One region of the Bradyrhizobium sp. GW821-FHT13H06 genome, then DNA from elsewhere that is predicted to be linked to it. Evidence: predicted binding sites of a transcription regulator. Region 1 holds the regulator's gene; the other holds the start of a gene.
What was found. Region 1 encodes LexA, which represses DNA repair genes until DNA is damaged. Its sites were predicted from a motif close to TGTTCNNNNTGTGTTCNG; they were not measured.

Region 1 (3,415 bases):
CTGGCCCACGACCATCGGCCGGGGGCGACGACGTCAGCCGATCGGCAGGCGCGTGATCGTGGACCGCGTGTCGGCGACGATCTGCGGCTTGTGCTCGCGTTCGCCAACCGGCTGGGTCACCGGCAGTTGCAGCACGGTCGCGCGCTGGCCTTCGACGAGCTGTGTCACCAGCACGTATTTGCCGTCGGGGAATTCGATCGCGTCATGATGGCGATCGGGAATGTGCGGGTCGATCTTGCCGAACTTGCCGACGCGGGAGTTCACGGTGCGCGTCCAGATCCAGCGATTGTCGTAACGGACGTTGTCCGCGAAGGCGAGCTCCGTTCCCGGCAGCAAGCAGACCGCGACGGAGAGATCGGCTTCGGAGGCGAAGCCGCGCGTCGAGGTGCCGCGGAAGGTCGTCGTGACGATCGTCTCGCCGACTTCGGCGGGGCGCGTCGCGACAGCATGCAGGCTGTAGTCACACATCGGGTGCTCCTCATGCGAAGATAGCAACCCGCACCTCTTTTTGAGGCGCAGGCCTCTATCAGGGTGGAAGCACGCAACGCTCTGCTTCGTTGTAGGCAAATCTGCGGCTGGACGCCGCAAGCCGCGATCACATTATCTTTCCCGGATTCGATAGGAACAAAGCCGACGCCTGTGTATTCGGAAGGCGCGTGTCGGCGCCTCGCGGCGCCGACCAGCCAGAGCATTGCCAGCTCGCTTGCCGAATGGCGGTGCGATTGTATGGCAACGGCTTACGTCGCTGATGCTGCGATCGGCGCCGCAACATCGTCCATGGAAAGTCTGGCGCATCACGTGTCCTCGAACTCTCAGGCCCGCGAAGCGATGCTGCGTCGTGCGGCGTGTCGAGGATGGCGCCGAAAGAGGGGGCCGGACAATCTGAGCAGAACCGGAAAAACCATCCAGCCGGAGCGGACAGTGATCCGCTCCAATAGATATCGAACGACCGCTCAGTACTTGCGGTAAAGCCCGATCAGCTTGCCCTGAATCTTCACGCGGTTCGGCGGAAGAATGCGGACTTCATAGGCGGCATTGGCGGGCTCGAGCGCGATAGAGGCCCCGCGGCGGCGGAAGCGCTTGAGCGTGGCTTCCTCGTCGTCGATCAGCGCCACCACGATGTCGCCGGTATCGGCGCTCTCGTTGCGCTGGATCAGCGCCATGTCGCCGTCGAGGATGCCGGCCTCGACCATCGAATCGCCGCGCACTTCGAGCGCGTAGTGCTCGCCCGAGCCGAGCATGTCAGGCGGCACGCTGATGGTGTGGCTGCGGGTCTGCAGCGCCTCGATCGGCGTGCCGGCCGCGATGCGGCCCATCACGGGCACCGCGACGGGACGCTCGCCCTCGTCCACAGGCGGGCTGGAGGTCGTGCGGACCTTGCCGAGATTGCCCTCGATGACGCTCGGCGTGAAGCCGCGGCGACTGCCGGCGGCGGCCTGCAACTCGGGCAGCTTGATCACCTCGATGGCGCGGGCGCGGTTGGGCAGGCGGCGGATGAAGCCGCGCTCCTCAAGCGCAGTGATCAGGCGATGGATGCCTGACTTCGAGCGCAGGTCGAGCGCATCCTTCATCTCGTCGAAGGACGGCGGCACGCCGCTTTCCTTCAGACGTTCGCTGATGAATCGCAGAAGCTCGTATTGTTTGCGCGTCAACATCTCGACCAAAGTCCCCCGGTTGATGTCGTTCAATTCCGAGACGAGGAAGTCAGCGATAAGCTGCTACACGTTCGAAACAAATCATGAACGGACACTATATGTTCGATATGTGTTCCGCAACTGCTTAATTTACGGTGAACAGAGCGAAGCTCGCGCCATGCGTGTGGCCGTGCAGCTCACACCGGCAGGCGCAGCACCTCGCAAGGCGTGCCGGCCTCGGCCCTCGGCGCGAACGGTGCGCGCACGAGAAGTACCTGCGCCGCAGCGAGATTCGCAAGCAGAGAGGAGTCCTGATGGCTGACGGGAAGGGCGACGAGCGTGCCGTCGTCACGCTGTTCCAGGCGCGCACGCAGATAATCCTCGCGTTGGTCATTGGCACCGAGATCGCGGCCCAGCACGGCGCGCTCGCGGCGATGATGAATCATTGAACGGCCCGACAGGGCGCGAATCAACGGCACCATGAACAGGAAGGCGCACACGTAGGACGACACGGGATTGCCGGGCAGGCCGATCACGCGCATTGCGCCGAGCCGTCCGTGCATCATCGGCTTGCCGGGCCGAATCGCGATCTTCCAGAACGCCATCGAGATGCCTTCGTCCTTGAGCGCCTGCTGGACCAGATCGTGGTCGCCGACCGAGGCACCGCCGGTCGTGATCAGGATGTCGGCGCCGCTCTCCCGGGCGCGACGGATGCCGGCGGAAGTGGCCTCCAGCGTATCGGCGGCAATGCCGAGGTCGATGGTCTCGGCGCCCGCGCTGCGGGCGAGCGCGTGCAGGGCATAGCCATTGGAATAGACGATCTGGCCGTGACCGGGCGTGGTGCCGGGCATCACCAGCTCGTCGCCGGTGGCGAGAATCGCGACCCTCGGACGGCGGCAGACGGCGAGATGCGGGTGATTCATTCCGGCGGCCAGCGCGAGATCGCGCTCCGTGAGACGGCTTCCCTTGCGGAGCAGCACGTCTCCCTCGCGGAAGTCGACGCCGGCGGAACGGATGTGCCGCCCGGAAATCGCGGCTTCCTTGATCGTGACGAGCTTGCCTTCCGCGACAGTGTCTTCCTGGATCACGACCGCATCGGCCCCGTCGGGAACGACGCCGCCGGTGAAGATCCGCACGGCTTCGCCGGGGCCAACCCTTCCCGCGAACGGACGACCCGCCGCGACCTCGCCGACCACCGTCAGCCTGGAATCGACCGTTGCCGCGTCAGCCGCGCGCACGGCATAGCCATCCATCGCCGACATGGCCTGCGGTGGCTGCGTGCGCCGCGCCGCGACGTCGCGCGCAAGCACGCGATGATAGGCCTCATCGAGGGAAACCATCTCTTCAGGTAGCGGCTCTGCATCCGCCAGCACCGCGGCAAGCGCGTCAGAAACGGGCATGAGGGCCACGGGCGGAAACTCCTGCAAATCGTTGGCGAGAGTTCTAGCCGAGTGCAGGCGCGAGGCAAAGCAGCACGCAGGATGATTTATCCGGCGCGATTTCCGTCGCGGCGGCGGCAGTTCAAGTCCGTCGCGGCATGATCCTGAAGGCGAGACAGACCGGCACGAGGATGGCCATGGCGAGGACGAGAATGACGAGCGCCACGGCCGACATCGGTCAACGTCCTGCCGGATCGCTCGGACCGACGTCCGGTGCGACGTCGGGAGCTCTGGGATTCGGATCCTTGTCAGGCAGCGGATCGGCCAGGGACTTCAGGTCGGCCGCCTTGCTGATCAGCTTGGCGGAAAGGTCAGAATCCGAGGTGGTTCTGGCGAATTCAA
Region 2 (3,415 bases), on a different contig from region 1:
CCGGGCGCGACCACGACCTCCCAAGGATGGCCGTCGGGGTCGGTGAAATAGCCGGAATAGCCGCCGTAGTCGGTCTCGTGCGCCGCCTTCAGCGAGCTGGCTCCCTTCCCGATGGCGAAGGCCAGCACCGCATCGACCTCCTCACGCGTCCGGCAGTTCCATGCGAGCGTCATGCCGCGAAAAGTCGACGGCCTCGGCGCGTCCTGCAAGACCGCATCTGCCGCGAGCTGATCCCACGGATACAGGGCGAGCACCGGACCGCCGGTATCGTAGAAGGCGACGGCCTCGCCGGTTGCCTTCAGCCGGCGCGAGAAGCCGAGTGCATCGTAAAAGGCGATGCTGGCGCGGATGTCGCTCACGCCAAGCGTGACGACGGTGAGCCTCGGCACCGGCGCCGCCAATTCCTGACTCATGCCATGCCTCTTCCACCTTCCCGTCAGAACAGGCTGAGCTGATCGCCGTTCCGCTTCGGCCGCGCAAAGTGATCCGTGGTCAGCTTGGAGCGCCGCTTGTTGAGGCCGAGCCTGTCGCAGGCGATCTCGAAGCGGCGGCCGATGGTCCAGGCCATCGGGCCGGTGCCCTTCATCCGCTCGCCCCATTTCGCATCGTAGTCGCGCCCGCCACGCATGTCGCGAATCAGGGTGAAGACGTGGCGATAGCGGTCCGGATAGTTCGCCATCAGCCATTCGCGGAAGAGATCGCGAACCTCCAACGGCAGCCGCAGCAGCACATAGGAGGCTTCCTTGACGCCGGCATGGGCGGCGGCATCGAGGATGCGCTCGATCTCGGAATCGTTCAGCGCGGGGATCACGGGCGCGACCATCACCGTGGTCGGAATGCCGGCCTCCGAGAGCAGCTTCAGCGCCTCCAGCCGCTTCGGCGGCGTCGCGGCGCGCGGCTCCATGGTGCGCGCGAGCTTCGGATCGAGCGAGGTGACCGAAATCGCGACCTTGGCGAGGTTGCGCTTGGCCATCCGCGCCAGAATGTCGATGTCGCGCACCACCAGCGCCGATTTGGTGACGATGCCGACCGGATGGCTGGCGCGTTCCAGCACCTCGAGGATTCCGCGCATGATCTTTCGCTCGCGCTCGATCGGTTGGTAGGGATCGGTGTTGGTGCCGATCGCGATCATCCTGGGTTCGTAGCCGGGGGCGGCGAGCTCCTTCTCGAGCAGCGCCGGCGCCTCGGGCTTCACGAACAGCTTCGACTCGAAATCCAGCCCCGGCGAGAGGCCGAGATAGGCATGCGTCGGTCGGGCGAAGCAGTAGACGCAGCCGTGCTCGCAGCCGCGATAGGGATTGATCGAGCGGTCGAAGCCGATGTCTGGGGAATCGTTGCGGGTAATCACCTTGCGCGAGGTGTCGACACCGATACTGGTCTTGAACGGCGGCAGCTCTTCCAGGCTCTGCCAGCCGTCATCGAAAGCGACGCGCGCCTCGGCCTCGTAGCGGCCGCTGGCATTGGATTGCGCGCCCCGCCCTCGCCTTCGCGCACGATCGATGGCGACGCCAAGCTCGGGGAAATCTGAAGGCGCACCCGCCGGCTCGGAGGGCGCCGTGACCGGCGGGTGCTTGAGAGCATGAGAGGATGCTGGACTCATGCAATCAAGATAGCACGCACACGGAACAAATCAAGAACACAAACAAAAAACGTGAAAACAACCCCATGCAAAGTAGCCGCCCAAATTTCGGGCGCGCGGCTTTGACCTCACGCAATACGCCCGTCACGGCGATCTCGTTTGATCCCGCACAGGGATCGATCGTGCCGGAACAAAGTTGGTGACATCGCTGGGTGAAAGCCGAAGGAACATGACAATTCAACAAAAAACGGCCGCCGCGACCGGCGACCTCGATCTGCTCGATCGCTATTGGCGCGCCGCCAACTACCTCTCGGTCGGGCAAATCTACCTGCTCGACAATCCGTTGCTGCGCGAGCCGTTGCGGCCCGAGCATATCAAGCCGCGTTTGCTCGGCCATTGGGGCACCACGCCCGGCCTGAACTTCATCTATGCCCATCTCAATCGCGTGATCCGCGCGCTGGACCTCAGCATCATCTATGTCTGCGGCCCCGGCCATGGCGGCCCCGGCATGGTCGCCAACACCTATCTCGAAGGCAGCTACAGCGAGATCTATCCTGACATCGCGCGCGATGCGGACGGATTGCGCAGGCTATTCAGGCAGTTCTCCTTCCCCGGAGGCATTCCGAGCCACGCGGCGCCGGAAACGCCGGGCTCGATCCACGAAGGCGGCGAGCTCGGCTACGCGCTGGTGCACGCCTATGGCGCGGCATTCGACAATCCTGACTTGATCGTCGCCTGCGTGGTCGGCGACGGCGAGGCCGAGACCGGCCCTCTCGCCGCGTCCTGGCACTCGAACAAGTTCCTGAACCCGGCGCATGACGGCGCCGTGCTGCCGATCCTGCATCTCAACGGCTACAAGATCGCAAATCCCACCGTGCTCGGACGGATGGGAGATGCCGAGATCCGCGATCTCTTCCGTGGGTTCGGCCACGAGCCGCTGTTCGTCGCCGGCGATGATCCCAGATTGATGCACCGTGCCATGGCGGATGCGCTCGATGTCGCACTCGCCAGCATCCGCTCGATCCAGCTGCACGCCCGCGACGGGCGGACAAGCGTCGAGCGGCCGCGCTGGCCGATGATCGTGCTGCGCAGCCCGAAGGGCTGGACCGGCCCGAAGGAAGTCGACGGCAAGAAGGTCGAGGGCTTTTGGCGCGCGCATCAAGTGCCGGTCGCCGGCTGCCGCGAAAACCCGGCGCACCTGAAAGTGCTCGAAGACTGGATGCGCAGCTACGAGCCGGAAAAACTGTTCGACGCGAACGGCGCGCTCGCTCCCGAGCTTCAGGCGCTCGCACCTGAAGGTGTCAGGCGCATGGGCGCCAATCCTCACGCGAATGGCGGACTCCTGAAGAAAGAGCTGAAGCTGCCCGACTTCCGCAGCTTCGCAGTCGAGGTGCCGCAGCCGGGCGGCACCATCGCCGAAGCGACGCGCGAGCTCGGCAAATTCCTGCGCGACGTCATCCGCCTCAATGCACAACAGCGAAATTTCCGCATCATGGGGCCCGACGAGACCGCGTCGAACCGGCTAGATGCCGTGTTCGAGGCCACCGAGCGCGTCTGGATGGAGCCGATCGAATCCTACGACGTGCACCTCGCCCAGGACGGCCGCGTGATGGAGGTGTTGAGCGAACATCTCTGCCAGGGCTGGCTCGAGGGTTATCTGCTCACGGGACGGCACGGCTTCTTCTCCTGCTACGAGGCCTTCATCCACATCGTGGATTCCATGTTCAACCAGCATGCCAAATGGCTGAAGGTCACGCGCGACCTGCCGTGGCGGCGCCCGATCGCCTCGCTCAACTATCTCCTGACCTCGCATGTCTGGCGCCAGGACCATAACGG

Region 2: a site for LexA is predicted at 1,622-1,639, ahead of AC1RQP_RS22960 (PA0069 family radical SAM protein). Genes of this name have one in related genera too.

The regions. Positions count from the first base shown of each region.
Region 1 is NZ_JBXAPN010000001.1:201,110-204,524, forward strand. Features, by position in the region: gene AC1RQP_RS01000 (hypothetical protein) at 34-468, opposite strand; gene lexA (transcriptional repressor LexA) at 954-1,655, opposite strand; gene AC1RQP_RS01010 (molybdopterin molybdotransferase MoeA) at 1,832-3,043, opposite strand; gene AC1RQP_RS01015 (hypothetical protein) at 3,252-3,415, opposite strand, start outside.
Region 2 is NZ_JBXAPN010000005.1:298,281-301,695, forward strand. Features, by position in the region: gene AC1RQP_RS22955 (VOC family protein) at 1-413, opposite strand, end outside; gene AC1RQP_RS22960 (PA0069 family radical SAM protein) at 437-1,600, opposite strand; gene AC1RQP_RS22965 (phosphoketolase family protein) at 1,809-3,415, shown strand, end outside.